One region of the Rhizobium sp. ERR 942 genome, then DNA from elsewhere that is predicted to be linked to it. Evidence: predicted binding sites of a transcription regulator. Region 1 holds the regulator's gene; each other region holds the start of a gene.
What was found. The regulator PhoB, encoded in region 1, activates phosphate uptake and scavenging genes when phosphate is short. The targets are predictions, from matches to a motif close to TGTCATNNANCTGTCAT.

Region 1 (7,638 bases):
CGGCGCCTCCGCTTTCGTGCTGGGGCGGGTGAGGGCGGCTGCGCTGTCGGGTGGCAGGTCTTCGTCCATGCACTCCCGGCTCGGCTATCACGGTGCCTATGCCGCCATATGGGCGGTACTTCCGCCCCTGGCGCTCGTCTGCGCCTGGCTGATCGTCAGTCCCATCGTCATCGACCGCCTGGTGACCAAATCCTTTCCCGAGGAGGTTCAGTCTCTGCCGCCGGCTGAGCTCAATCTCAGCTACGGCATGGTGCGCAGCATCGCCCGCGGCATGCGCATGCTCGATAGCCAGGAGCTTGCCGATGTCGATGGCGGCAAGGCCGATCTTCAGTTGCTGCTGGCGCAGAAGGGCGTTCCACTCGCCGTACGCCCCACGGGCTACATGATCGAGGCCGCGAATAGATATAATGGCATGCGCGAATTGAGCCGCATGGTCATGGCGGCGGCGGCGATCGTCCTGTCGTTGCTTTGCGCGGCCCATGGCCTTCACGCGATTGCGCCGCGTTTTCGCGCCCGCAACCGGGTCGAGCAGGTCATCCTCGGAGCCCTGATCGTTGCCTCCTCCATCGCGGTGCTGACAACGGTCGGCATCGTCGTTTCCATGCTTTCGGAAGCGGCGCGCTTCTTCAGTATGGTGCCGGCCAGCGAGTTCTTCTTCGGTACCGTCTGGGACCCGCGCTTCACCGGCGCCGGCGCGCAGACCTCGGGCACCTTCGGTCTGATCCCGCTCCTGGCAGGCACGATTTATATCGGGCTTGTGGCCATGCTCTTCGCCGTGCCCATTGGTCTGTTTGCGGCGATCTACATGGCCGAATATGCCTCGGCTCGCGTCCGTTCCATCGCCAAGCCGATGCTGGAGGTTCTGGCCGGCATTCCAACGATCGTCTACGGCTTCTTCGCCCTTGTCACAGTCGGCCCCTTCTTGCGCGATATCTCCGCCGAGATCGACGGGCTGATGACCGGAAACTACAGAAGCTTCATCGAGGCGCAGAGCGTTTTGACGGCTGGCTTTGTCATGGGCGTGATGCTCATCCCTTATGTTTCGTCGCTGTCGGATGATATCATCATGGCTGTGCCGCGCTCGCTGCGCGACGGCTCGCTCGGGCTTGGTGCCACGCGGTCGGAAACGGTCAAGCGCGTGCTCCTGCCGGCGGCTCTTCCGGGCATCGTCGGCGCGCTGCTGATGACCGCGTCGCGGGCGATCGGCGAAACCATGATCGTGGTACTGGCCGCAGGCGTTGCCGCGCGCATGCAGCTCGATCCCTTCGAACCGATGACGACGGTCACGGTGAAGATCGTCAATCAGCTGACCGGCGATCTGGAGTTCACTTCGCCGCAGACGCTCGTCGCCTTCGCCCTCGGCATCACACTGTTCTGCCTGACGCTGTGCCTCAACGTCTATGCGCTCTACATTGTCCGTCGATACAGGGAGCAATACGAATGAGCGACGTCGTATCTTCCTCTCAGCTCAACATGCCGCGCGGTCTGACGCCGGGTGCGTCTGTACACCGCGATATCGGCATTAAGCGGCGCTATGCCGCCGAGCGTCGCTTTCGCGCCTATGGGATGACCGCCGTCATCTTCGGTCTCGTCTTCCTTATCATCCTGGTCTCGACCGTGGTCCGCACAGGCTATACCGCCTTTGTCCAGACTTCGATCACCCTGCCGATCGAATTCAGCGAGAAGGTAATCGACCCGACGGGTAAGCGCATGAACGATCCAAAGGTGCTGATCGCTGCCAATTACCCCGTACTGGTGCGCGATGCGTTGGTGAAAGCGCTTGGCATCGATCCGGCCAATCGCACGCTTGTACGCGAGGCCATGGCGATGATGTCGGACAGCGCCAGGATCGTGTTGCGCGACAGAGTCGTTGCCAACTCCTCTCTCATAGGGACGACACAGAACGTCACATTCCTGGCCAGCGCCAACATCGATTCCGCCAACAAGGGGCAGATCGATCTGACCGTCAGCGAGAAGGATCGCAAGATTTCCGACCGCCAGGTCGCATGGATGAAGCAACTCAGCCAAAGCGGCGCGCTTCATAAGGCCTTCAACAGCGGTCTCTTTCTGTCGGGCAATTCGAGCCGCCCCGAAGCGGCCGGGCTTGGTGTCGCGCTGATCGGCTCGCTCTACCTGATGCTGACCGTTCTCGTACTTGCCTTGCCGGTCGGCGTTGCTGCCTCGATCTATCTGGAAGAGTTCGCACCGAAGAACCGGCTGACGGATCTGATCGAGGTCAACATCAACAATCTCGCTGCCGTCCCCTCGATCGTTTATGGCCTGTTGGGTCTCTCGGTCTTCATCAACATGATGGGGCTGCCGCGCTCGGCATCGCTGGTCGGCGGCCTTGTACTGAGCCTGATGACGCTGCCGATGATCATCATCGCCACGCGCTCCGCCTTGCGTGCTGTGCCGCCGTCGATCCGTAGCGCCGCGCTCGGTCTTGGCGCATCGCGCATGCAGATGGTCTTCCATCATGTTTTGCCGCTCGCGATGCCTGGCATTCTGACGGGCACGATCCTAGGGCTTGCCCATGCGCTCGGAGAGACCGCGCCACTGCTTCTGATCGGCATGGTCGCCTTCGTTGCCAATTATCCGACATCGCCGCTCGATCCCTCGACGGCGCTGCCGGTGCAGATCTATATGTGGGCGAGCGAAGCCGAGCGGGCCTTCGTCGAAAGGACGTCCGGCGCCATCATCGTGCTCCTCTTCTTCCTCGTCGCGATGAACATCGGCGCCATCCTGCTGCGCCGCCGCTTCGAGCGGCGCTGGTAAGGGAGGGTGCACGAAATGAACATGATGACGGAAGCTGCCAGCGAAAGAGCCTTGGCCAAGAAGATGACGACGATCCCTTACAAGATGATCGGCCAGGACGTTTCTGTGTTCTACGGCGACAAGCGGGCGCTCTTCGACGTCAATCTGAAGATCCGCGCCAATACGGTCACGGCTCTGATCGGCCCTTCCGGCTGCGGCAAGTCCACCTTTCTGCGCTGCCTCAACCGCATGAACGATACGATCGAGACCTGCCGCGTCACCGGCAAGATCACGCTCGACGATCAGGATGTCTACGACGACAGCATCGATGTCGTGGAATTGCGCGCCCGCGTCGGCATGGTCTTCCAGAAGCCCAACCCGTTTCCGAAGTCGATCTACGAGAACGTCGCCTACGGCCCGCGCATCCATGGCCTGCATCGCTCAAAGGCCGATCTCGAGCATATCGTCGAAACCAGTCTGCAGAAGGCCGGTCTATGGGGTGAGGTGAAGGATCGGCTCCATGATGCCGGCACGAGCCTGTCGGGCGGCCAGCAGCAGCGCCTCTGCATCGCGCGCGCCGTTGCTGTCAGCCCGGAGGTGATCCTGATGGATGAGCCGTGCTCGGCGCTCGATCCGATCGCAACCGCCAAGGTCGAGGATCTCATCCACGAGCTTCGGGAGAATTTTACCATCGTCATCGTGACGCATTCCATGCAGCAGGCCGCCCGTGTCTCGCAGCGTACCGCAATGTTCCATCTCGGCCACCTGGTCGAGGAGAACGACACCGATAAGATGTTCACCAATCCCGACGATTTCCGCACGCAGGATTACATCATGGGCCGTTTTGGTTGATGATGGCAGGCGCGCGGCTCCTTTCACACAGTTCACTTGAGGATAGAAAAATGGTCTCCACTCACATTCTCTCAGCCTATGACGAAGACCTGAAGTTTCTGACGCGTCGCATTGCCGAAATGGGCGGCCTGGCCGAGCAGATGGTTAGCGACAGCGTACGCGCTCTCGTCAACAGCGACGCGGCCCTGGCCCAGAAGGTCATCTCCGACGACGTCGTTCTCGACCATGCCGAGCGCGAAGTTGGTGACAAGGCGATCGTCACCATCGCTCGTCGTCAGCCGATGGCAGCGGACCTGCGCGAAATCATGGGCTCGATCCGCATCGCCTCCGATCTGGAGCGCGTCGGTGATCTCGGCAAGAATACCGCAAAGCGCGTCATCGCCGTTCAGGGCACGGGCGTGCCGCGTCGTCTCGCTCGTGGCATCGAACACCTCTCCGAACTGGCACTGAGCCAGCTCAAGGAAGTTCTTGATGTTTACGCGACCCGCTCGCCCGATAAGGCCGTGTCGATCCGCGAACGCGACGAGGAAATCGACGCCATGTACACCTCGCTCTTCCGCGAGATGCTGACCTACATGATGGAAGATCCGCGCAACATCACCACCTGCACGCATCTTCTCTTCTGCGCCAAGAACATCGAGCGCATCGGCGACCATGCCACCAACATCGCCGAGACGATCTATTACATGGCGACCGGTGCTCAGCCGGAAGGCGAGCGCCCGAAGGACGATACCGCCAACACCGTCGGCGCAGTGACGGAATAATCTGGAAGCGAAGAAAGGAGACCATAGGCGCATGGTTCCGAGAGTTGCTGTTGTAGAAGACGAGGAAGCGCTTAGCGTTCTGCTGCGCTACAATCTTGAGGCCGAAGGCTTCGAGGTCGACACGATCCTCAGAGGTGATGAGGCCGAGCTGCGTCTCCAGGAGCGCATCCCCGATCTCCTGATCCTCGACTGGATGCTCCCCGGCGTGTCCGGCATCGAGCTCTGCCGCCGGCTGCGTATGCGGCCGGAGACGGAGCGCTTGCCGATCATCATGCTGACGGCTCGCGGCGAGGAAAGCGAGCGCGTGCGCGGACTTTCGACCGGCGCGGACGATTACGTCGTCAAGCCGTTCTCGACGCCGGAGCTGATGGCCCGCGTCAAGGCGATGCTGCGGCGTGCCCGCCCGGAGGTTCTCTCCACGGTGCTGCGTTGCGGCGATATCGAGCTGGACCGCGAAACCCATCGCGTCCATCGCAAGAGCCGCGAAGTCCGGCTGGGGCCGACAGAATTCCGCCTGCTGGAGTTCCTGATGTCCTCGCCAGGGCGCGTCTTCTCGCGTTCGCAGCTGCTCGACGGCGTGTGGGGTCACGATATTTACGTCGACGAACGCACGGTCGACGTCCATGTCGGCCGCCTGCGCAAGGCGCTCAATTTCTCCAATATGCAGGATGTCATCCGCACCGTTCGCGGCGCGGGCTATTCCATGGAAGCCTGAGCGGCTCGCCGCTCGGGTGTTACTAGAGCGTTTCCGATTTATCTGAATCGGAGGGATTCCGTTTTTGGGTGTTTTGTGATTCAAGATGCTGGCTGGAATGGAGGCCAGCATCGAATGACTCGACCCCTTTCCGATGATCTTCGCAAGCGTGTTGTTGATGCGATCGAGGCCGGTGAGAGTTGCCGGTCGGTGGCGGCGCGGTTCGGTATTGCGGTGTCTTCGGCGGTGAAATGGTCGCAGCGGTATCGTTCGAGCGGCTCTGTCGCGCCCGGGAAGATGGGCGGTCACCGCAAGCGTGTTCTGGAGCCGTACCGGGCGTTTATCGTGGAGCGGATCAGCCAAACGCCGCATCTGTCACTGCATGGGTTGAAGGAAGAGCTGGCCGCACGAGGGGTGAAGGTATCCCACGACACCGTGTGGCAATTCCTGCGACGCGAGGGGCTACGGTTCAAAAAAAACACTATTCGCCCTTGAGCAGGCGCGTGCCGACATTGCGCGGCGGCGACAGCGCTGGCGGTCCTGGCAAACTGGTCTCGATCCAAAGCGGCTGGTCTTCATCGATGAAACCTGGATCAAGACCAACATGGCGCCGCTTCGAGGCTGGGGGCCGAGGGGCAAGCGTCTGCGCAGCTTCGCCCCGCACGGCCACTGGCGCACCTTGACCTTCCTCGGCGCGTTGCGCTGCGATCGGCTTGCCGCACCCTGTGTCTTTGACGGGCCGATCAACGGCCAGTGCTTTCGAGCCTATGTCGAGCAGCAACTCCTACCCGTGCTCCAACCTGGCGATATCGTCGTGATGGACAACCTCGGCTCTCATAAATCAGTCGCCATCCGGCAGATGATCCGTGATGCTGGTGCGCGGCTCTGGTATCTGCCGCCCTATTCTCCTGACCTTAATCCGATCGAACAAGCCTTCGCCAAAATCAAGCACTGGATGCGCTTGGCTCAGAAGCGAACCATCGATGACACCTGGCGCTACATCGGACACCTCGTCACAACCATCGAGCCTAGCGAATGCAGCAACTACTTCGCCAACGCCGGATACGCTTCCGTCAAAACCTGAAAAGCTCTAAATAGCGGCGGAAATAGAAAAACGGGCCTCGAGGGGCCCGTTTCTCTTTGTCTTGCGGTAACTTTCAGCCGTTGTTGCGACGGCGGTCATGCACCGGCTGGTAGGCCATGCGCTGATGATAGGTGCAGTAGGGCGACGAATCCGGGCTGTCATTGCCGCAGAAGTGGAAGTCGTCCTTCAGCGGGTCCCCGACCGGCCATTTGCAGGTGCGTTCCGTCAGCTCCGTCAGGCCGAGGCGGCGGGAGATCGGAACGACGACGTTCGATGCCGGGCGATACTGAATTTCATTGACGGAATCGATCTCGATCTCTTCCTTCAACATGGTTGCACCCTGCTGGCGGGCGACCACAGTGCGGGTAGCGACGCGCGAGCCATAGGTCGTTGCGCGAGGAGCCGCGGCACTGCGCTTTGGCGTGCGCGCCGCGGTTGCCGTGCCGCCTGCCTTCGCTCGGCCAGGAAGGTTCAGGCGGTGCACCTTGCCGATAACGGCATTACGGCTCACGCCACCGAGCTGCGCAGCGATCTGGCTGGCGCTCAACCCTTCGGACCATAGCTTTTTCAGCTTCTCGACGCGTTCGTCTGTCCAATTCATGCCCTGTCTCCGCTGTCGCGTTTCCGATGGCAGAATCCCTCACCATTGCCTCGCATGGGAACGAGGCGCGAAACGCTCTAAAATTGTGGTGACTAGTTCCGCCGCATGCAGTCTAGCAATTGCTTTTTAACCTAGTGTGAGGCTGACTCCGTGACAAGAGTCGCGAGAATCTTGAGGAATCGATTTCGAGGTTTTCCCCAACTTGCTGCCTAGGCGTGGCATTTCTGCAATAGGCGCCGCCGAACCTATCTCTTTTGCCCGCAAGCGCTATCTCGCACCTGCTAAAACGCCAGTTTTGTTGACATCGCGATGCAAAACATCAATAGTGCCCGGGCCGCCGCAAGGCGGCATTTTTGATTTTTTCGGACCCGTTTCATCAAATCGAAGCGATCGGTCCTTAAAGTTGTGATCAGGAGATATGGCCATGGCCGAGACCACGCCGCTTTATGACACCTATATGCGCGCTCCGTTACGGTTCGAGCGAGGCGAGGGCGTCTGGCTGGTCACCGAAAATGGCGAGCGTTACCTCGATTTCGCGGCCGGCGTCGCGGTCAACTCGCTCGGTCACGCCCATCCTCATCTCGTCGCCGAGCTGAAGGCACAGGCCGACAAGGTCTGGCACCTGTCGAACCTCTACGAGGTGCCCGGTCAGGAGAAGCTGTCGAAGCGGCTGACGGAAGCGACCTTCGCCGACAAGGTATTCTTCACCAATTCGGGCGCCGAGGCGCTGGAATGCGCCATCAAGACGGCGCGGCGCTATCAATTCGCCAAGGGGCATCCCGAAAAGTTCCACATCATCACCTTCGAGGGCGCCTTCCACGGCCGCACCATCGCGACCATCGCCGCCGGCGGCCAGGAGAAATATATCGAGGGCTTCGGGCCTAAGGCA
Region 2 (7,638 bases), on a different contig from region 1:
GCAGCCCTGGTTGCGCAGATCGTTCATCGTCCGGCGGATCATCAGGTTCTGTTGCACGATGGCGCGCGAGAGCTGGCGCGTTTCCTGGCTGGCGCCGATCACTTCGCTGATGTCGACATAGCGGCCGCGCAGTTCGTCGCAGAGATCGACCTGTGCGAGGGCCGCCGATGTGGCCGTCAGCAGGGAAAAGAAGGCAATGGAAGCTTGTTTTATGCCGCGGTTCACGGTTCTGCTCTCGAAAGCGGTTTTAAGTCGCTGAAGATTACACGCAGCAGCTTAACAACGTATCCATGAAAAAGCACGGATTTCGAGAGGATTTTCGTGAAATTGCAGGTCGCAGCCGCCGATAGCCAGGGGATAGGCGACACCGCGAATGCATGAAACGCGGTGTCATTCTGGCTGTGGCTGCTAGACGTGATATCAGGCGATCTGCGAGGCTTCGACGACGGCGAGCGCCGCCATGTTGACCACGCCGCGCGAAGTGACAGACGGCGAGAGAATGTGGGCCGGGAGCGCCGTCCCGAGCAGAATCGGGCCGACATGCAGACCATCGGTCATGGTCTTGACCACGCCGAGCGTGATATTGGCCGCATCGAGATTGGGGAAGACCAGTAGATTGGCTTCGCCGGAGAGCGCGCTGTCCGGCATTACGTGCCGGCGCAGACTCTCGGAAATGGCACTGTCGCCATGCATTTCGCCGTCGACCTCCAGATCCGGCGCTGCCTCGCGAATGAGAGCCAGTGCTTCGCGCATCTTGGTAGCGCTTTCCGACTCCCTTGAGCCGAAGTTGGAATGCGAGACGAGGGCGGCGCGGGGCTCGATGCCGAAGCGCTTGATCTCCTCGGCTGCCAGCCAGGTGGATTCCGCGATTTCCTCGGCGGACGGATTAAACGTCACATAGGTATCGGTATAGAAGGTGGCGCCGCGCTGCGAAATGAGCAGGCTCAATGCCGAGAAATCCCGAACATCAGGCCGCTTGCCGATGACCTGACGGACGATGCGCAAATGACGCTCATAACGGCCTTCGAGACCGCAGATGAGCGCATCAGCTTCGCCGCGCTTCAGGGCAAGCGCGCCGATAACGGTTGTATTGGTGCGGACGATCGTGCGGGCCGCTTCTGGGATAACGCCCGCGCGGCCGACCAGCGAGAAATAAAGTTCGACATACTCGCGGAAGCGCGGATCGTCTTCGGGATTGATGACAGCGAAATCCGTATGAGGGCGAATCTTCAGGCCGTAGCGCTTGAGGCGCGTCTCGATGACGGAAGGACGACCGATTAGGATCGGGACGGCGGTGCCTTCCTCGAGCAGGACCTGGGCGGCGCGCAGCACGCGCTCATCTTCGCCTTCGGAGAAGACTACGCGCTTGCGCTCGGCAATCTTCGCTGCCGCAAAGATCGGCTTCATCACGAAGCCCGAGCGGAAGACGAAGCGGTTAAGCTCGTCCATATAGGCATCGAAATCCTTGATCGGGCGCAGAGCGACGCCGCTTTCCGCAGCTGCCTTCGCCACAGCCGGCGCAATACGCAGGATCAGGCGCGGGTCGAAGGGCGAGGGGATCAGGTAATTAGGCCCGAAGACCGGCGTTTCGCCGGTATAGGCGCGGGCGGCGACGTCGGAAGGCTCTTCGCGGGCAAGCGCGGCGATGGCGCGCACGGCGGCCATCTTCATCTCTTCGTTGATCGTCTTGGCACCGCAATCGAGCGCGCCGCGGAAGATATAGGGGAAGCAGAGGACGTTGTTGACCTGGTTCGGGAAGTCCGAGCGGCCGGTGCAGATCATCGCGTCCGGGCGGGCGGCACGGGCGAGATCCGGCATGATTTCCGGCGTCGGGTTGGCGAGCGCCATGATCAGCGGCTTTTCGGCCATCTGCGCCAGCAACTCGGGTTTCAGCACGCCGGCGGCGGAGAGGCCGAGGAAGACGTCGGCACCCGGAATGGATTCGGCGAGCACGCGCTTGTCGCTATCTTGAGCGTAGACGGATTTCCACTCGTCCATCAGGACGTTGCGATCCTTGTAGACCAGACCCTCAATATCGTGGACCCAGATGTTTTCGCGCCTGGCGCCAAGGATGACGAGCAGGTTGAGGCAGGCCAGCGCCGCCGCACCGGCGCCGGAGGCAACGATCTTGACGTCTTCGATCTTTTTGCCGGCCAATTCCAGCCCGTTGAGGATGGCGGCGGCGACGATGATAGCGGTGCCATGCTGATCGTCATGGAAGACGGGAATTTCCATTTTCTCGCGCAGGCGGCGCTCGACGTCGAAGCATTCCGGTGCCTTAATGTCTTCGAGATTGATGCCGCCGAAGGTCGGCTCGAGCGCCGAGACGGTATTGACCATCTCATCGACCGTCGGTGCTGCGATTTCGATGTCGAAGACGTCGATGCCGGCGAATTTCTTGAAGAGAACGGCCTTGCCTTCCATAACAGGCTTCGAAGCGAGCGGACCGATATTGCCGAGCCCGAGCACGGCGGAACCGTTGGAAATCACCGCTACGAGATTGGCGCGGGACGTATAGTCCGCTGCCGTTTCCGGGTTGTCGCGGATGGCGATGCAGGGGGCAGCGACGCCGGGGGAATAGGCAAGTGCCAGATCGCGCTGATTGCCCAGCGGCTTGGTCGCTTGAATTTCGAGCTTGCCGGGACGGGGATAACGATGGAAATAAAGCGCCTGCTCGTCGAAATTTCCGCTCGCCATGTTCTTGGCTGCTTTCGAAGTGTCGTTCGTATCCAACTTGCGTCTCCATTCCTGCCTGCGCTTTGAGTCTTCTGCATACATCAATCGCTTCGCCTTCACAGTATGGAATTGAGGTCACAAGGCGTTTTTGTCGTGGCAAAACTGAATTGCCTTTTCCGCAATGATCGCAGATCGCGCGATGTCCTTTCCGCAAGTCGAAGGCTGCGATCGCGTCATCTTGGAAAGAATGGCGTGAAAGTGCACAGATGGGCGGCTCATCCAAGCGAGGCGGCGCGGGCCATGTTTCGCCTTGGTATCGCCAGCTTTACAAGCAATCGTCCTGACCTCGCAGTTGCCGCGAAACTTGGTTGAACGCCGCCGCTGGGCCGCCAAGCACAGGGTTTGTCATCTTCCTGAAACACGAGTCTGGTTTTGGAATAGCCAACGTAGGATAGGGCACGGACATAAAGTTCGTGAATGAAAACATGGACCCCCGGCATTTCCGAACGCTATTCATTTCTGACGTGCATCTCGGCTCGAAGGCCGCCAAGGCGGATTACCTGCTCGATTTTCTCCGTTATCACGAGGCCGATACCATCTTCCTGGTTGGCGACATCGTTGATGGCTGGAGACTGAAGCGAAACTGGTACTGGCCCCAGGATTGCAACGACGTCGTACAGAAGCTCCTGCGCAAGGCGCGCAAGGGCACGCGCATCGTTTATATCCCCGGCAATCACGACGAATTCCTGCGTGACTTCCCTGGAATGCACTTCGGCGGTATCGAGGTGGCGCAGCGCGCTATGCATGAAACGGCCGATGGGAAGAAATATCTCATCCTGCACGGCGACGAATTCGATGTTGTCGTCCGCAATGCCCGCCTGCTCGCCTATCTCGGCGATTGGGCCTATGACATGGCCATCTTGATCAATATCGGGCTTGCGGCGGTGCGCCGACGCCTGAACATGCCCTATTGGTCTTTTTCGGCCTGGGCGAAGCTGCAGGTGAAGCACGCCGTCAATTTCATCGGCGAGTTTCAGCGTGTCGTGGCCGAAGAGGCCAAGCGCAATGATGCCGATGGCGTCATCTGCGGTCATATCCACCATGCCGTGATCGAGGATCTCGATGGGATCCGTTACATCAACACGGGCGACTGGGTGGAAAGCTGCACCGCGATTGCGGAACACGAGGACGGCACGTTCGAGCTGATCACGTGGCAGAATATTCTCGAAACGCAGCCAGTCGGCTCGCAGGTCGGAGAAATACCGCAGGCCCTCGGCGCACAGGCGGCCTGATTTCTGGATCTTCACAGGCTTGATAATGGCTTGTTATAATTATTGATCGCTGCAAGACAGCCCTGGCTTCGGATTTTTCCGAAACGTTACGGTTTTGGCCATTTCTCGCCATAGTCGTATTCTCGATAGCATGATAGGGACAAGTACGTTCCCCTTCAGGTCTGTCATGATTCCCGCGATCAAGTCCTTCCAGGGCGAGGGTGCGCCTCCATATTTCCGCTTGCGCGCCGCCTTGTCCTATTGCGCTCCGTTGTTCGTCAACGGCATAGCCGTACCCTTCTTTCCCGTCTGGTTGGCGGGGCTGAATTTCAATGATCACGAGATTGGCCTGGTGATCGCCATTCCCATGGTCGTGCGCGTCCTCGTGACACCCATCATCGCGGTACTCGCCGATCACATGAGAGAGCGGGCCGATGTATTGTTGTGGTCGGGTGCCTTGTCGCTGCTGACGGCAATCGCGCTTTACTGGACCAGCGACTTCTGGCCGGTGCTTCTGGTCTACGGCATTCAGGGCGCTACTTATGCGCCTTATGTACCGGTGGTCGAATCGATTGCCATGTCGGGCGTGCGCCGCTGGGGTTTCGACTACGGTTCCATGCGGGTCTGGGGATCGATCACCTTTATCCTGTCGACCCTTCTCGGCGGCCAGCTGATCGGCATGTGGGGCGGCACGACAGTATTGCCCGTGATGGTGGCGGGGTTCATTCTGACGACGATGATGGGCTTTTTCGCGCCACGTATCGGGCCGACGCGCCGGCGCAACCAACCGATCAATCTGCAATCGCCGACCGGAAATCTGCGCTCGCCGCAATTGCTTATAACCATGATGGGCGTATCGATACAGCAATCGAGCCATGCGATGCTCTATACATTTGCGTCGATCTACTGGCATAAGCTCGGCTTTTCCGGCGCCGAGATAGCCGTGCTGTGGAGCATTGGCGTCACGGCCGAGGTGATGGTGTTTTTCCTGTCGAGAAAACTGAGCAGGAGGTTCAGCGCCTGGACGCTCATCTTCTTCGGTTCGACCATGTGCATTCTGCGCTGGGTCCTGTTTCCGAGCAATTTCGGCTTCATCGGCTATTTTGTGCTGCAATGTTTTCATTCATGCACCTATGCCTGCGTCCATACCGGCGTTCAGCGTCGTATCGTGGCGTCCGTCCATGAGACGCAGGAATCATCGGCTCAGGGCGCCTATTATTTCTACAATGGCATGTTCCTGGGATTGATGACGCTTGCATCCGGCTATCTCTACGCCTGGCTCGACCTGACGAGTTACTATGTCATGGCCGGCATCGCCGCCTTTGGGCTCGCCATGGTCGTTTTTGCCTATGGGCTGCAGGCGAGAAAGCCGGCAATCGGCGGAGGCGCTCACGGCGTATCCTGACGCGGTGCAACAAATTCATTTGGATATCAAAAAGCCGTGACATATGTTGGCGCCGGCGCGAGATGGAAATTCCATGCATAGTCGGTGTATTAAGCACTGACCATGCGGACTCACCGAGTCGGCGTATGTTGTGCCAGATTTGAAAGACGCATGAGTTTGAAAGCAGCCGAGCAAAGGTCCGATGCACCGAAGATCGATGATGCGCCCGAGGGCGCAGGCCATCGCTATCGGCTGCAAGGCAATTGGCGCAGCGCCAATGTGCACGGCGTGCTGCGCCAGATCGAGCTGCTGTCGAAGCGCAGCTCCGGCGGTGAGGTTGTGATCGATCTTTCCGGTCTTTCGGATGTGGATACGGCGGGTGCGCTGCTGATCCGCCGGCTGAAGGAAAGCCAGGAAGCACACAAGGCCCACGTCACGATCGAAGGCTCAAATCCTCATATTGACGAGTTGTTAACGACATTCGATACGCATCCCGACGATGAGGCGGCAGCGGCAAAGCCGAGGAAATCATGGGCGGAGCGTGTCTTCGCGCCTATTGGCGAAAGTGTCTACGATATCTGGGGCAACCTCATCGCCGCCATGTATATCCTGGGTTCAGCCGTACGCGGCGGTCAGCTCAAGTTCGGCCGCGGTAGCGGGGTTTCGCCTGCCTCGATCATCAACCAGATCGATCACATGGCGGTACGCGCGGTTCCCATCATCCTGCTGATGTCGTCGCTGATCGGCGCGATCATCGCCCAACAGGGCGCTTTCCAGCTGCGTTATTTCGGTGCGGAAATCTTCGTGGTCGATCTGGTGGGCATCCTGCAATTGCGTGAAATCGGCGTGCTTTTGACCGCGATCATGATTGCGGGTCGGTCCGGCAGCGCGATTACCGCTGAAATTGGTTCCATGAAGATGCGCGAGGAAGTGGACGCGCTGAAGGTCATGGGCCTCAATCCCGTCGGCGTACTCATCTTTCCCCGGCTGGTGGCGCTGACGGTTGCCTTGCCGCTGCTAACGGTCATTGCCAATTTTGCCGCGCTTTTTGGTGCTGCCTTGGTGTCCTGGGCATATTCCGGCATTACCTTTGCAACCTTCATCTCGCGACTGCATGAGGCCGTCAGCCTTTCGACGGTCATTTCGGGCATGATCAAGGCACCGTTCATGGCGCTCGTTATCGGCATCGTCGCGGCGGTCGAGGGATTGAAGGTGGGGGGCAGTGCCGAGTCTCTCGGTCAGCACGTGACGTCATCGGTGGTGAAGTCGATCTTCGTCGTTATCCTCATGGACGGGCTCTTCGCCATGTTCTACGCAGCAATCGATTTCTGAGGGACGATAACGATGAGCGCGCTTCACTCGGAAATCCCGTTGGAAAAGGATGAGCAGGGCAGGGACATCGTGCTGTCGGCACGGGATGTCACCGTTGGCTTCGGATCGAAAATCGTCCTCGACAAACTGAACCTCAACATCTATCGCGGCGAGATTCTCGGTTTCGTCGGCGCTTCCGGGGCGGGTAAGTCCGTGCTGTTGCGTACGGTGCTGCGGCTATTGCCGCGCCGCTCGGGCAAGATTGAGATTCTCGGCGAAGATTACGACAAGCTCGACGAGCAGGACCGCAACCGCCTCGACATGCGGCTCGGCGTTCTCTTCCAGCAAGGCGCGCTGTTTTCCTCACTGACGGTCAAGGAAAACATCCAGGTGCCGATGCGGGAATATCTGGACCTGCCCAAGGAGATGATGGACGAGTTGGCGCTGATGAAGATCCGCATGGTGGGTCTGGCCGCTGATGCCGCCGACAAATATCCTTCCGAACTTTCCGGCGGCATGATCAAGCGCGCGGCGCTTGCCAGAGCCCTGGCGCTCGACCCCGATCTCGTTTTCCTCGATGAGCCGACATCGGGTCTCGATCCGATTGGTGCGTCGGAATTCGATGAACTGATCGCCAAGCTGCGCGACACGCTCGGCCTGACCGTTTATATGGTGACTCACGACCTCGACAGCCTATTTTCCGTCTGTGACCGTATTGCTGTCCTCGGACAGAAGCGGGTATTGGTGGAAGGTACGGTTGAGGACATGCTCGCCTGTGATGATCCCTGGGTGCAATCCTACTTCAGGGGCAAACGCGCACGTTCGATCGTGCCGCGCGAGGACATCAAGGGGCACAACGACGACAAAGGCGCAAGCGCCCACAGCCGCGAGAAGTGACTGGAGACTATGGAAACCAAAGCCAATTATACGATCGTTGGGTTCTTCACGCTGCTCGTCATCGCGGCTGCCTTCGGTTTCGTCTACTGGATGGCCGAG
Region 3 (7,638 bases), on a different contig from region 1:
GCAAGCTCGCGCTCGACTATTTCAAGCGCCGCGAGACCCTGATCATCGAAACCAAGCGCGACCCGCAGGATGTCGTTTCGATCGCCGACCGGGAGGTTGAAAATCTCATCCGTGGACGCATCCATGAAGCGCACCCGCAAGATAGCATTCTCGGCGAGGAATATGGTCTGGAAACGGGCAGCTCCGGCTACACCTGGGTCGTCGATCCGATCGATGGCACAAGTCCCTTCGTCAGCGGCATGCCGAACTGGTGCGTTTCCATCGCGGTATTGCATGACGGCATTCCCGTGATCGGCGTCATCTCCGCACCATGCCACGATGAGCTTTACGTCGCCGCGCACGGCAAGGGTGCCACCTTGAACGGCAAGAGCCTCAAGCTGGATGTATCGCGCAACATCCGTAACGCCGTGACCGGCATCGGCGCCAACAACCATGTCTCACCGGCCTTTGTCGCGAAGATGGTCGAGCAGGTTCTCGAAGCCGGCGGCAATTTCATCCGCAACGGCTCGGGCGCCTTGATGCTCGCCTATGTCGCCGCCGGCCGCTTGGTCGGCTATTACGAACCCTATATGCATGCCTGGGATTGCCTGGCCGGCTATTGCCTCGTGAAGGAAGCCGGCGGCTGGTACCATCCCTTTCCGACGGAAGGTGAACGTCTGACCAAGGGATCGGTGGTTCTGGGTGCTGCCCCGGGTGCGATCGATGATATTAAAAAGATAGCTGGCTTATAAGTTTTCCCGGTAGACAACAGCCGAGTAGGCATTAGTTTAAATGAACGCGCTTGCAAATCTGCCGCCAAATCGGGTGGCCACGCTGCGCAAAGCGGACTGGCTGATCAAGGAGGGTTAGCCAATCGTTTCATGGAAGGGATCATAATGGGAGGAAAAATGCCTAATCGCCTCGCGTGGAGCTGCCTTGTAGCGGCTGCCATTTCATTCGGAGGGACGTCGCACGCGCTTGCAGTGACCGAACTGCAATGGTGGCATGCCATGTCGGGTGCGAACAACGAAGTCGTCGAGCAACTGGCCAAGGAATTCAACGACGGCCAGAAGGACTATAAGATTGTTCCGGTGTTCAAGGGCACCTATCCGGAAGCGCTGAATGCCGGTATTGCGGCGTTTCGCGCCAAGCAGGCGCCGGCGATCCTGCAGGTCTTCGACGCCGGCAGTGGCGTGATGATGGGTGCGGAAGGCGCGATCATGCCGGCGGCTGAAGTTCTGAAAAAGGGCGGCTATACATTCGACAAGTCGCTCTACCTGCCCGGTATCGTTTCCTACTATTCCAAGCCGGATGGCACGATGCTGTCCTTCCCCTATAATTCGTCTTCACCGATCCTCTATTACAACAAGGATACCTTTAGGAAGGCCGGGCTCGACCCCGAGCACCCGCCGAAAACCTGGCCGGAGGTTTTCGACGCCGCCAAGAAGATCAAGTCGAGCGGGGCATCGGCCTGCGGCCTCACCTCGACCTGGCTGACCTGGATTCAGACCGAGAATTTCGCCGCCTGGAACAATATCAGCTATGGCTCCAACGAAAATGGTCTCGGAGGCACCGACGTCAAGCTGGCGTTGAATACGCCTCTCTTCATCCAGCATTTCCAGTCGATCGCCGATCTCGCCAAGGATGGCACCTTCCGCTATGGCGGCCGCACATCGGAGGCAAAGCAGCTCTTTACCTCGGGAGAATGCGGCATTCTGACGGAATCGTCGGGAGGCCTCGGCGACATCATCAAGAGCGGCATGAATTACGGTATTGGCCAATTACCTTACTACGAAGGCGAAGGCCGCCCACAGAATACCATTCCCGGCGGCGCCAGCCTCTGGGTGTTTGCCGGCAAGAGCGACACAGAATACAAGGGCATTGCCGAATTCTTCCATTTCCTGTCTCAGACCAAGATCCAGGCACGCCTGCATCAGGTTTCCGGATACCTGCCGGTGACGATGGCCGCCTATGAGGAAACAAAAAAATCCGGCTTCTATGACAAGAATCCCGGCCGCGAAACGCCGATCCTGCAAATGCTCGGCAAGGCGCCGACGGCCAACTCCAAGGGCGTTCGCCTCGTCAACCTGCCGCAGGTACGCGATATCATGAACGAGGAGTTCGAGGCGATGCTGGCCGGCAAGGAAGATGCCAAGACGGCGCTCGACAAGGCTGTCCAGCGTGGCGATGCCGCTATCCAGCAAGCCATTGGCAATTGATGGGCTGATGCGATTTGACCCGCGGCCGACAAGGCTGCGGGCCGTTTTCTCGTCCTAGGAGATCGCCGTGCAGCGCGTTGTCTTTCCCAACAAGATCCTACCCTATTTCCTCGTCGCGCCACAAATCGTCCTGACGATCGTGTTCTTCTTCTGGCCGGCAAGCCAGGCGCTTTATCAATCGACGCAGCGCGAAGACCCTTTCGGACTGAAGAGCGGCTTCGTAGGGCTTGCGAATTTTCGCACCATCTTATCCGACGAGACCTACCTGCATTCCCTCCAGGTGACGGTGATCTTCAGTATCGCGACGGCGCTGCTGTCGATGAGCGTCGCGCTCGCGCTTGCAACCGCCGCCGACAAGGTGGTGCGCGGCCAGACACTCTATCGAACGCTGCTGATTTGGCCTTATGCCGTCGCACCCGCCGTCGCCGGCATGCTCTGGCTCTTCATGTTCAATCCTGCAATGGGTACCTTGGCCTATATCCTGCGTCGCAACGGACTTGCCTGGGACCCCCTGCTGAACGGCAATCAGGCCATGGTGCTGGTCATCATCGCCGCCGCCTGGAAGCAGATTAGCTATAATTTCCTGTTCTTCGTTGCCGGACTGCAGGCAATCCCAAAATCGTTGCTGGAAGCCGCATCCATCGACGGCGCCCGCGGCAACCGGCGCTTCTGGACGATCGTCTTTCCCCTGCTTGCGCCGACGACCTTCTTTCTCCTGGTGGTCAACACGGTCTACGCCTTCTTCGACACCTTCGGCATCATCCATGCCGTCACCGGCGGCGGGCCGGCGAAGGCGACGGAGACCCTCGTCTACAAGGTCTACAATGACGGCTTCGTCAATCTCAACCTCGGCTCTTCCGCGGCTCAGTCCGTCATCCTCATGGTGATTGTCATAGCGCTGACGGCATTCCAATTCCGCTTCGTCGAGAAGCGTGTGCATTATGCGTGAGGATTACCGATGATCGAAAAGCGTCCCGTCGCCAATCTCATCGGCCATCTGATGCTGGTCATCGGCATTATCATCGTCGCCTTCCCGATCTATTACACCTTCGTTGCCTCGACGATGACGTCGGCCGAGATTTTGCGGCCGCCGATCTTCCTGCTGCCCGGCGGCCATTTCGTCGAGAACTATGGCGAGGCGCTGAACGGCGGTGTCGAGCGCGTGGTCGGCGTCAGCCTTGAACGGATGCTCTGGAACACGTTTGTTGTCGCTGTCATCATCGCCGCCGGCAAGATCGCGATCTCCTTTCTCTCGGCCTTCGCCATTGTCTTCTTCCGCTTTCCGCTGCGGATGGTGTTCTTCTGGATGATCTTCGTCACGTTGATGCTGCCGGTGGAAGTACGCATCCTGCCGACCTACAAGGTCATCGTGGATCTCGGCATGATCGACACTTATGCCGGCCTGACCCTGCCGCTGATGGCATCAGCGACCGCGACGTTCCTGTTTCGGCAGTTCTTCTTGACGGTGCCGGGTGAACTCCTTGAAGCCGCCCGCATCGACAATGCCGGCCCATTCCGCTTCATGCGCGATATCCTGTTGCCACTATCGAAAACCAATATCGCCGCCCTGTTCGTGATCCTCTTCATCTATGGCTGGACGCAATATTTGTGGCCACTATTGGTCACGAATGACGCGAAGATGTCGACGATCATCATCGGGCTCCGGAAGATGGTGGATTTCGCCGACGCGGCGACACCGTGGAATTTTGTGATGGTAACGGCGATCTTGGCGATCATTCCGCCCATCCTCGTCGTGGTGCTGATGCAGCGCTGGTTCGTCAAAGGTCTGGTGGAGACGGAGAAATAATGGCCGGGATCACTCTCAAGGACGTCCGCAAAAGTTACGGCGGCAACGTCGACGCGATCAAGGGCGTGTCGCTCGATATCGCCGATGGCGAACTTATCGTCCTGGTCGGGCCTTCCGGCTGCGGCAAGTCCACGCTCCTGCGCATGATCGCAGGCCTTGAAGCCATCACCTCAGGCGAAATCAACATAGGCAGTCGTATCGTCAATCGTCTGGAACCCTCGGAGCGCGACATCGCGATGGTCTTTCAGAACTATGCGCTTTATCCGCACATGACGGTGCGACAGAATTTGGCATATGGCCTGAAGAACAGGAATGTCCCAGCAGCCGAAATAGACCAGCGCATCCAATCAGCGGCACGATCGCTTGAAATCGAACCCCTCCTTGAGCGCAGACCACGTCAACTCTCCGGCGGTCAGCGGCAACGCGTAGCGATGGGTCGTGCCATCGTGCGCGAGCCGGCGGCGTTTCTGTTCGACGAGCCGCTTTCCAATCTCGATGCCAAGCTGCGGGTGCAAATGCGTGTCGAGATCAAACGGCTGCAACGATCTCTCGCGACCACGAGCGTCTATGTCACCCATGACCAGATGGAGGCCATGACGCTGGCCGATCGCCTGGTCGTCTTGAATGGCGGACGGATCGAGCAGGTCGGCACACCCATCGAGCTCTATGAACGACCGGCCACGACCTTCGTTGCGACCTTCATAGGCTCGCCTTCGATGAATCTTCTGAAACCTACCGAAAACAGCACAATTGTGCTTTCGCCTGACAGCCGCCTTGGCGCCGCTGACATGACGGTCGGCGTCCGGCCCGAGGATCTTCACCTGGCCGGCGGTGCGAGCGATGCGGCTTTCAGCGCGAAAGTGCGTATCCAGGCGGTGGAGCTCGTCGGGGCGGAGAGCTATGTCTACGGCACCCTGGCGGACGGCCAAACCGTCGTCTTTCGAGTTTCGGGGCGGTCCCGGCTCGCAATGGACACAGAATGCCTGGTTACCGCTTCCGCCGAGAGCCTGCATTTCTTCGACGGTCACGGGAACCGACTAGACCGCGCATAAGCAGTTCAAATCTTGTGATGAGGCTGTCAGAGAGCGCCGTTTTGCGGATGTCTCGGCTTTCCATGTCGGGCCTCCTCATTTATGACGGATTTATGACAACGCCTGTTTGGAGTGCGGAAAGTGAACTGGTTTCGTAGACTGATGCCGAGAGAAGACCGGTTTTTTGATCTTTTCTCTCGACATTCGCGCACGATCGTCAGCGCGGCGGAAGCTCTGAACGAATTGCTGGCCGGCAAAGACACGGAGCAGCACTGCCAGCGCATTGTTGAGCTCGAGAACGAGGCCGATGACATCACGCGCGAAGTTCTGCTTGCCACTCGGCGCAGTTTCATCACGCCCTTTGACCGTGGCGACATCAAGGATCTCATCATGTCAATGGACGATGCGATCGACATGATGCACAAGACGGTCAAGACGATCCGGCTATTCGAACAGGACAGCTTTGATCCCGGTATGCAGGAAATGGGCAAGGCGATCGTCGAGGCCGCAAAACTGGTAGCCGAGGCAATCCCTCTCCTTGATCGCATGAGTGCCAACTCTTCTCGCCTCAGCGCGCTCACCGAAGAGGTCGTAAAGGTCGAAGGTCGCTCCGATGAGCTACATGATCAAGGTCTAAAAGATCTCTTTCGCCGATATAGCGGCACCAATCCAATGGCATACATCATCGGCAGCGAGATCTTTGGTGAATTGGAGAAGGTCGTCGACCGTTTCGAAGATGTCGCCAATGAAATCAACGGCATCGTAATCGAGAACGTCTGATGGAGGCCACTCTCGCTTTCCCATTGCTGGTGGGCCTCATCGCGGTGGCATTGTTCTTCGATTTTTTGAATGGGCTGCACGACGCAGCCAACTCAATTGCCACCATCGTCTCGACCCGGGTCCTGCGACCGCAATACGCCGTGTTATGGGCCGCATTCTTCAATTTCATCGCTTTCCTGTTCTTCGGGCTCCACGTCGCCGAAACCCTCGGCACCGGCATTATCGATCCCAACATAGTCACGCCACAGGTCATCTTCGCCGCCCTGATGGGGGCGATCATATGGAATATCGTGACTTGGGTACTGGGCATCCCATCAAGCTCGTCGCATGCTCTGGTCGGTGGCCTCGTAGGTGCCGGCGTGGCGAAGATTGGCATGGATGCCATTGTTTGGTCCGGCCTGCTTAAGACGGCCGGTGCCATCGTCATGTCGCCACTGCTTGGCTTCGTGCTCGCGCTCTTCCTCGTGCTATGCGTGACATGGATATTCGTTCGCCAGACGCCTTTCGCCGTCGACAGCACCTTCCGCGTCCTGCAATTCGTCTCCGCTTCTCTCTACTCCCTCGGCCATGGCGGAAACGACGCCCAGAAGACCATGGGCATCATCGCCGTACTGCTCTACTCCCAAGGTCATACCGGAGCGGAGTTCCACGTGCCCCTGTGGGTGGTGTTATCCTGTCAGTCCGCGATGGCGCTCGGAACACTGTTTGGCGGTTGGCGGATCGTGCACACGATGGGCTCGAAGATCACGAGGCTCAATCCAATGCAGGGCTTTTGCGCTGAGACCGGTGGCGCCTTGACCTTGTTCGCCGCGACATGGCTTGGCATCCCGGTCTCGACGACCCATACGATCACGGGCGCAATCGTCGGTGTCGGCGCCGCGCGGCGGATCTCGGCGGTTCGATGGGGATTGGCGAGCAATATCGTCGTCGCATGGATAATAACCCTGCCCGCGGCGGCGGCCATCTCGGCAATAGCCTACTGGATCACGAACTGGGTGGGATAAAGCCGCCAAGCCCTATTGCGCAACCGCGAGATTCAGTCCCCTTCCCCGCCGGTATCGTCCTTGTGCTTGCTTTTCTTGGAAGACGGCTTCTCTCCCTTTTTCATGACCGGTGGGATGGCCGGCCTTTCGATCGCACCGGTCGCGCCCTCGGTTTCCTCATATTTCGCTGGTCGCGAGCGAGGGGGATCCGTCATCTCTTCATGTTTCCGCTTCTTCATGACAGCCCTTTCCAGGTGGTCATCCGCCGGACGGAACTATTGCGCGTTGAGATGGTTCCCAAGCATCGTCTGGATGATCGAAAGGCTTGCATTTTGGATCTCGAATAATGTCGTTTTTCCGACGATATTGCTGCCCCACCTCGACGAATAATTGTGCTTAAGAAGATCTGAACCATCTACCTTCGGTCGTTCGATTGTTAACCAGCCCGCGGCGGAAGCGCTGACACTGAGCCAGGGATGGCGTGTCGCTGGTGTCATCCCATTCGCTGGTATTCCAGATCGCCTCAAAGGAGTAGCATGCCAATCGACGCGGTCACGTTCGCGGCGTTCACTTGACGGATCGCCGCTTTATCCATCGTCAGCGGCTAAAGAAGGATTGAACGACGTCCACAAGACGTTTCATGTCGGTGGGCTTCCCGAGATTGAGTGCCTTGGCCAAAACATCATGCCGGGCAAGTTCCGCCGCATCGCTTGCACTGGCGAGGACGAACGGGACATCCCATGATTTTAAAAGGAAAGCGACCGGAGTAACGTTCTCGCTGCCGAGAGTGACGTCCAGAACAGCGGCATCCGGACGTTGGCTCCTCAGCAGGTCGAGGG
Region 4 (7,638 bases), on a different contig from region 1:
GATCGCCCGCAACCTTGTGACCGGCCCGCGCCTCGTCTTCATGGACGAGCCGACCGGCGGTCTTGACGTCTCGGTGCAGGCCCGCCTGCTCGATCTGGTGCGCGGCCTCGTCAACGATCTCGGCCTCTCCGCCATCATCGTAACCCACGATCTCGCGGTCGCCCGTCTCCTGTCGCATCGCATGATGGTGATGAAGGACGGCCAGGTGATCGAGCACGGTCTCACCGACCGCGTGCTCGATGATCCGCGCGAACCCTATACGCAACTGCTGGTCTCTTCGATCCTGCAGGTCTGAGGAAGAAACATGGCAACCCCACTCGTCGTTTCCGAAGTCTTCAAAAGCTTCACCATGCATCTGCGCGACGGCATTCGCCTGCCTGTTGTCGCCGATGTCTCCTTTTCCGTCGCTTCGGGCGAATGCGTCGTGCTCGGCGGCCCGTCGGGTATCGGCAAGAGCTCGCTCTTGAAAATGATCTATGGCAATTATGCCGTCGACAGCGGCCAGATCCTTGTCACGCACAAGGGCAGGATCGTCGATCTTGCGACAGCCGATCCGCGTACCGTGCTCGACGTCCGCCGCCAGACCATGGGGTATGTCAGCCAGTTCCTGCGCACGGTGCCGCGCGTTGCCGCTATCGATGTCGTCGCCGAGCCGCTGCTCGCCCGCGGTGTGAGCGTGACCGATGCCCGCGACAGGGCAGCAGAACTGCTTGCACGGCTGAACCTGCCCAGGGAACTCTGGCAGCTGCCGCCCGCCACCTTTTCCGGCGGCGAGCAGCAACGCGTCAACATCGCCCGCGGCTTCATCACCGATCACGCCATCCTGCTGCTCGACGAGCCCACCGCGTCGCTCGACGCCCGTAACCGGGCCGTCGTCGTCGACATGATCGAGCAGAAGAAGGAAGCCGGCGTCGCGCTGCTCGGCATCTTCCATGACGAGGAAGTGCGCGAAGCCGTCGGCAGCCGCATTCTCGACGTCTCGCAGTTCTCGCCGCGGAAGGCCGCCGCATGAGCCGCAAATTGGGCGAGACGCCCTTCATCAGCCCGTCGGCCAGCGTCAACAATTCGACGCTCGGCCGCTATACCGAAGTCTCCGACCGCTGCCGCATCGATGAAGTCGAGATGGGCGACTATTCCTACATCATGCAGGATGGTGCGGTCTGGTGCGCGACGATCGGCAAGTTCGTCAACATCGCCGCCGCCGTGCGCATCAATGCCACCAACCATCCGACATGGCGCGCGACGCTGCACCACTTCACCTATCGCGCCGCCGACTACTGGCCGGATGCCGATATGGAGACGGAGTTCTTCACCTGGCGGCGCGACAACCGGGTTGTGATCGGCCATGACGTCTGGATCGGGCATGGCGCGACCGTGCTGCCCGGCGTGACAGTCGGCAATGGTGCCGTCATCGGAGCCGGCGCCGTCGTTTCCAAGGACGTTGCGCCCTACACCATCGTCGGCGGTGTGCCGGCCAAGCTGATCCGCGAGCGTTTCACGTCCGAGGTCGGCGCGCGAATGGACAAGCTTTCATGGTGGGATTGGGATCACGATCGCCTACGCACAGCGCTTGCGGATTTCCGCGCCCTTTCGGCGGAGGAATTTCTGGATCGCTACGAAGCCTGAGAACGGTTTCCACCCTCATCGGACTTGCAAGGCGCTGACAAGCGATCCAGCTTAGCCGGTCCTTTCAATGCGGGATCGAGAGGAGTTTTCATGGCAAAGCAGTTTTCCAGCATCGACGATCGGCTGCGCGATTTCATCGCGCGGCAACACATCTTCTTCACGGCATCCGCAACATCGGATTCCCGTGTCAATGTTTCGCCCCGCGAGACACTGTGCCTGCGCATCATCTCTCCGAACACCGTCATCTATCTCGACCGCACCGGCAGCGGCAACGAAACATCAGCGCATATGAAGGCGGACGGACGGCTGACCGTCATGTTCTGCGCCGTCGAAGGGCCGCCGATGATCCTCCGCCTCTATGGCCGCGGGCGGATCATCCATCGATCGACACCCGAATATCGGGAACTGCTACACGATCATTATGCGGATCAGGAGCCGCTCGGCGCACGGCAGATTGTGTGGCTGGACTTCGATCTCGTACAAACGTCCTGCGGTTTCGGCGTGCCGCTTTTCACCTATGAAGGCGAACGGCCGAGCCTGGACCAATGGGCGAAAGCCAAGGGTCCCGACGGCATTGAGGAATACCGGCGCGAGAAGAACAGCTTCAGCATAGACGGTCTGCCGACCGGCATGTTTGACGGCTAAACTTAAAGGAAAGCTCTCAGCCGGCTAATCTTGCAAAATCGCCGGGAATTGTAACAGCAGTTACACAAAACTGACATTGGAGCTTCATGAAGCGGGACTAATCGGTTGCCTTGTGGTTGGCGCCAGCCCCCTCGAAACTCCTTTCGAGACAGGGGCACGCGCCCGTTCTTAGCACCGGTACCGCTGAAATTTCTGCAGCCCGGGAGCCGCGAAAGGGAAGCACTATGTTCGAACTCAGGAATGTCTCACGCCGGTTTGGTAACAAGCTCGCCGTCGATTCCGTGACTTTGGACATACCGCAGGGACAGATGGTCGGCGTCATCGGCCGTTCCGGCGCCGGCAAGTCGACGCTGCTGCGCATGATCAACCGTCTGGCCGATCCGAGTTCCGGCTCCATTCATTTCTCCGGCACCGAAGTCTCCAAGCTGACCGGTCGTGCACTGCGCAGCTGGCAGCGCGATTGCGCCATGATCTTCCAGCAGTTCAATCTGGTGCCGCGCCTCGACGTGCTCACCAACGTCATGCTCGGCCGCCTCAACCATCGTTCGACGATGCTGAGTCTCCTTTCGGTCTTCACCCGCGAGGAGCGCATCGAGGCGATTGCGGCGCTGGAGCGCCTCGGCATCGAGCAGACGGCACTGCAGATGGCCGGCACGCTTTCCGGCGGCCAGCAGCAACGCGTTGCCATCGCCCGTGCCCTGATGCAGCAGCCGAAGATGATGCTGGCCGACGAGCCGATCGCCTCGCTCGATCCGCTGAACGCCAAGATCGTCATGGATGCGCTGCGCGATATCAATGAGCGCGAAGGCATCACCGTCATCACCAATCTGCATACGCTGGATACGGCGCGCAACTACTGCGAACGCATCGTCGGCATGGCGGCCGGCAAAGTCGTCTTCGACGGCAAGCCGGCCGATCTGACGGCAGCCGCCGTCAAGGAAATCTACGGCACCGACAAGGACGGCGCCGGCATCGACGAGACCATGACGTCGACATCGATCAACATTGCCGATCCAGCCGTGCAAGCCGCGGCGACTGAATCTGCCGGCCCGCAACCGCTGGCACTGGCCGGTCTCTGAGAGGGACGGCCGGGATCGAAGGCCCGCGTCAAGGGCGCATTTCTTCTATCAGACCGAAGACATCCGGGGACACCGGTTAATCAGGAGACGAACCCATGTTGAAGAAAGCACTCTTTGCCGCTACGGCGCTTGTTGCGCTCGCAGTCGGCGCTGCTGCCAACGCAGCAGACCTCAAGGAATTGCGCATCGGCATTCTCGGCGGCGAAAACGAAGCCGATCGCCTGCGCAATTACGCCTGCCTTTCCGACCACCTGAAGAAGGAATTCGGTTTCGAGAAGGTTTCGCTGTTCCCGGCCGCCGACTATAACGGCGTTATCCAGGGCCTGCTCGGCGGCACGCTCGACTTCGCCGAACTCGGCGCGTCCGGCTACGCAGCCGTCGCCATCAAGGACCCGAAGGCCGTTACCCCGATCCTGACGACGCAGCAGACCGACGGTTCAACCGGCTACTACTCGATCGGCCTCGCCCTCAAGTCTTCCGGCATCAAGACGATCATGGACGCCAAGGGTAAGAAGCTCGGCTACGCCGACCCGGACTCCACCTCGGGCTACCTTGTTCCGCTGACGCAGATTCCGAAGACCACCGGCGTGCCGAACGACAAGTTCTTCGGCTCGACCCAGTTTAATGGCGGCCATGAGAACAACCTGCTCGCCGCTTACGACGGCAAGGTCGATGTTGCTGTCGACGACTCCTCGGGTGTTGGCGATTTCAAGGACGGCTTCACCTCCGGTACCTTCCGCAAGGAAGTCGACAAGGGCGCCGTAGATCCGAACAAGCTCGTCGAAGTCTGGCGTTCGCCGCTGATCCCGAACGGCCCGCTCGTCGTTCGCAACGCTCTCGGCACCGAATGGCAGACGAAGCTGACGGACTTCTTCATGAAGCTCCCGACGGCTGACGCCAAGTGCTTCAACGCCATCGAAGGCGGCGACTTCAAGGGCTACGTCAAGGTTACTCCGGACTTCTACAACGCCGTCATCGACGTTCGTAAGGCTGCCATCGGCGGCTGATCCGCATTCCTATAATTGGGCGGCCGGCAACGGCCGCCCTTTTGCTATTCACACCCTTTGCTATTCACAAGGGCAGGATTTCATGACGATCGCCGATACGCACCCGAACATGCAAAGCGCGCCACAGAGCGCCAAGGAGATCGGCGACGCCTGGAGCAAGATGGTGGCCAAGCGCCGCTTCTACACCGGCATCGGTCTCGTGATCCTGCTCGTCGCCTTCGTCAGCTCGGTGCGCTTCGCCGACGAAAACAACGCCGGGCATTTCTTTGACCGCCTGCCGCATCTCTTCGATTTCCTGAGCTGGCTCATTCCGAAGGACTGGGCCGACGTCTACCGCGCGCTCTTCGACCTGCCGAGCCCGAACGGGGCCAATGGCGCCGGCGGCGAGGAATTCAATTTCCCGCTCGGTCGCGTCTATGTCTGGGGCGATTTCTATATCCCCGAATATTTCGAGCTGATGATCATCACGATCAACGTGGCACTGGTATCGACCATCATCGGCTTCGTCTTTGCCGTACCCTTGAGCTTCTTTGCCGCCCGCAACATGTCGCCGTCCCATCCGATCCGGCTGGTGACGAAGCGCATCATGGAACTTCTGCGCGCCTTTCCGGAAATCGTCATCGCCGGCCTGTTTTCGGCGATCTTGTCGATCGGCCCGATCGCCGCGATCATCGCCGTCGGCCTGCATACGATCGGCGCGCTTGGCAAGCTCTTCTACGAAGTGGTCGAGAATATCGACATGAAGCCTGACGAAGGCATGCGTGCCGTCGGCGCGAGCTGGAGCGAGCGCGTGCGCTTTGCCGCCCTGCCGCAAGTGCTGCCGAACTTCATGTCCTACGCGTTGCTGCGTCTGGAGATCAACGTTCGCGCCTCAACCATCATCGGCGCCGTCGGCGGCGGCGGCATCGGCGAGGAGCTCAAACTTGCGATTTCACGCGGTTTCGGCGCCAAGACATTGGCGCTGGTGCTGCTTCTCTTCCTGACGATCATCGCCGTCGACCAGTTTTCCGCATGGCTCCGCCGCCGCCTCGTCGGCGAGCATGCCTTCCTTTTGCAGCATTGAGGTTATCCATGTCCGTCATCGACGCCGGCCGCATGCAGGAAATCGAAGCGCGTTACCCGGAAGTTCTTCACCGGTCCTTCCGCCAGCGCTTCGGCGCGCTGATGATCTTCATCGGCGTCATCCTCTACGGCATCTATGCCGTGTGGTTCTTCGACCTGCCGAAGGTCATTTCGGAAGCGCATTGGGAGCGCGTCGGCATCTATCTCAGCGAATGGGTGAGCTATGACGTGCAGCCGGAATTCCGCATCTCCGGAGACAAGATCAGCATCAAATATCCGCGCTTTTCGCCCCTGGGCGATAATCCAAACCCGGACTGGGTGAAGACCAATCCCGATGGCAGCATGACCGTTTCTGTCAGCGGCACAAGCCGCACGGTAACCGTCACCAAGACGCAGGCCATCGTGACCGCGCATGGCATCACGATTCCGATCGATATTGCCGGCGATGTGCCGAAAATCGTCGGTTCCGAGCCCGTTCCAAGCTGGATGACCGTCTATGACGACAATATTCTCGTCAATCTCGGCTTTGCAGGCGACGCCAGCATTTCCACCGACCGCGTGAAGATCCGCAAGCGGTTCATCGGCTGGGCCAACTTCGTCTTCGATACGCATTCGCCCTTCTTCGACAAGCCGGCGAGCGAAGTCATCAGCCTGATCGTTTCGGGGCCGCGGCTCGATCCTGCTCAGTCCAATCTCTCGCTGGCCTTCGACAATATCTGGAACAATGGCGCATGGCAGCATGGCGACGTCTGGACCAAGCTGTTCCAGACCATCGTCATGGCCTTCCTCGGCACGCTGCTGGGCTCGCTCGCGGCCTTCCCACTCGCCTTCCTGGCGGCTCGCAACATCACGCCGAGCCGACTCGTCAACCAGATCCTCAAGCGCTTCTTCGATTTCCTGCGTTCGGTCGACATGCTGATCTGGGCGCTGTTCCTGACGCGCGCCTTCGGCCCCGGCCCGCTCGCGGGCAGCGGCGCGATCTTCCTCACCGAGACGGGCACGCTTGGCAAGCTCTATTCCGAGGGCCTCGAGAACATCGACAACAAGCCGCGCGAAGGCGTGAAATCCACCGGTTCGCCGACCATTCTCGTGCATCGCTACGGGATCATGCCGCAGATCGTGCCCGTCATCGTCAGCCAGACGCTCTACCAGTGGGAATCGAACGTGCGCGGCGCGACCATCATCGGCGCCGTCGGCGCGGGCGGCATCGGCCTCAAACTTTGGGAAGCAATGCGCACCAATGCCAACTGGGAAAACGTCGCCTATATGGTGCTGCTGATCCTCATCGTTGTCTTCCTGTTCGACGCCGCATCCAACGCCCTGCGCTCTCGGCTGATGGGCACGCGAACGAAATAAAAAAGAACGGGAAAAAATCGTTCCGCATCATCATTCTGTCACGGGAATCCGATAGCGCAGGCCGGCAAGACCGCAGCGGCCAAGCTGGCTTTAGCCGGATTCGAACCGTTGCTGCCTTGCTGCTCTTGCGGTTTGTCGCAAATCACCCAACAGTGTCTCGCGCAGCCGATTTTTCCAAGGAATGCAGCCTTGCGCTATGCTCTCTATTTCACGCCGCCCAAAGACGATCCGTTGACATCTCTCGCTGCCCGCTGGCTGGGCCGCGATGCATTTTCGAATGAGATTTTTTCAGACAAGGCCATGGCGCCGCTGCCGGAAGGTCATGCCGAGCTGACGGCCGATCCGCGCCGCTACGGCTTCCATGCCACGCTGAAGGCGCCGTTCGAGCTAGCCGCTTCTGTGACCGAGCGCGATCTCCTCGAAGTCGCCGCCGAATTCGCCTCGCAAACCAAGGCTTTCACCATTCCGGAGCTGGTGCTTGGCCAGCTCGGCCATTTCTTTGCGCTCGTTCCCGGTTCCGTTTACCAGCCGCTGCAGGATTTCGCCTCGCGCGTCGTCAAGACCTTCGAGCCATTCCGCGCGCCGCTGTCGGATCACGATATCGCGCGACGCAAGCCGGAAGGCCTGACCGAGCCGCAGCGCGCCAATCTGCTGCGCTGGGGCTATCCTTACGTCAACGACGAATTCCGCTTCCACATGACGCTGACGGGACGCGTACCTTCCGAGCGTCAGCCCGAATTGCAGGCAATCCTCGCCGAGCGCTTCGCCGAACATACCGGCAAGCCGCTCGATATCTCCGGCCTCGCCGTCTTCGTCGAAGAAGAGCGTAGTGCTCCCTTTACCGTCCGTTCCTGGCTGCCGCT

Region 2: FBZ97_RS05970 (UDP-2,3-diacylglucosamine diphosphatase) is a predicted target of PhoB. The motif match lies at 3,080-3,096, and genes of this name have one in related genera.
Region 3: FBZ97_RS29025 (DUF47 family protein) is a predicted target of PhoB. The motif match lies at 5,139-5,155, and genes of this name have one in related genera.
Region 4: phnC (phosphonate ABC transporter ATP-binding protein) is a predicted target of PhoB. The motif match lies at 2,343-2,359, and genes of this name have one in related genera.

Annotation. Positions count from the first base shown of each region.
Region 1 is NZ_VIUA01000006.1:219,343-226,980, forward strand. It holds gene pstC (phosphate ABC transporter permease subunit PstC) at 1-1,444, shown strand, start outside; gene pstA (phosphate ABC transporter permease PstA) at 1,474-2,775, shown strand; gene pstB (phosphate ABC transporter ATP-binding protein PstB) at 2,791-3,606, shown strand; gene phoU (phosphate signaling complex protein PhoU) at 3,657-4,370, shown strand; gene phoB (phosphate regulon transcriptional regulator PhoB) at 4,402-5,085, shown strand; one part of gene FBZ97_RS24410 (IS630 family transposase) at 5,200-5,535, shown strand; one part of gene FBZ97_RS24410 (IS630 family transposase) at 5,537-6,148, shown strand; gene FBZ97_RS24415 (GcrA family cell cycle regulator) at 6,222-6,749, opposite strand; gene FBZ97_RS24425 (aspartate aminotransferase family protein) at 7,174-7,638, shown strand, end outside.
Region 2 is NZ_VIUA01000001.1:1,194,022-1,201,659, forward strand. It holds gene FBZ97_RS05960 (hypothetical protein) at 1-225, opposite strand, end outside; gene FBZ97_RS05965 (NADP-dependent malic enzyme) at 421-2,733, opposite strand; gene FBZ97_RS05970 (UDP-2,3-diacylglucosamine diphosphatase) at 3,162-3,968, shown strand; gene FBZ97_RS05975 (MFS transporter) at 4,135-5,352, shown strand; gene FBZ97_RS05980 (ABC transporter permease) at 5,503-6,663, shown strand; gene FBZ97_RS05985 (ATP-binding cassette domain-containing protein) at 6,676-7,539, shown strand; gene FBZ97_RS05990 (MlaD family protein) at 7,549-7,638, shown strand, end outside.
Region 3 is NZ_VIUA01000009.1:16,442-24,079, forward strand. It holds gene FBZ97_RS29000 (inositol monophosphatase family protein) at 1-731, shown strand, start outside; gene ugpB (sn-glycerol-3-phosphate ABC transporter substrate-binding protein UgpB) at 876-2,198, shown strand; gene ugpA (sn-glycerol-3-phosphate ABC transporter permease UgpA) at 2,266-3,147, shown strand; gene ugpE (sn-glycerol-3-phosphate ABC transporter permease UgpE) at 3,157-4,005, shown strand; gene FBZ97_RS29020 (sn-glycerol-3-phosphate import ATP-binding protein UgpC) at 4,005-5,057, shown strand; gene FBZ97_RS29025 (DUF47 family protein) at 5,199-5,816, shown strand; gene FBZ97_RS29030 (inorganic phosphate transporter) at 5,816-6,820, shown strand; gene FBZ97_RS29035 (hypothetical protein) at 6,853-7,038, opposite strand; gene FBZ97_RS29040 (response regulator) at 7,397-7,638, opposite strand, start outside.
Region 4 is NZ_VIUA01000010.1:40,845-48,482, reverse strand. It holds gene phnK (phosphonate C-P lyase system protein PhnK) at 1-295, shown strand, start outside; gene phnL (phosphonate C-P lyase system protein PhnL) at 305-1,012, shown strand; gene FBZ97_RS30305 (DapH/DapD/GlmU-related protein) at 1,009-1,626, shown strand; gene FBZ97_RS30300 (pyridoxamine 5'-phosphate oxidase family protein) at 1,717-2,271, shown strand; gene phnC (phosphonate ABC transporter ATP-binding protein) at 2,496-3,350, shown strand; gene phnD (phosphonate ABC transporter substrate-binding protein) at 3,446-4,357, shown strand; gene phnE (phosphonate ABC transporter, permease protein PhnE) at 4,440-5,420, shown strand; gene phnE (phosphonate ABC transporter, permease protein PhnE) at 5,429-6,775, shown strand; gene FBZ97_RS30275 (DUF1045 domain-containing protein) at 6,965-7,638, shown strand, end outside.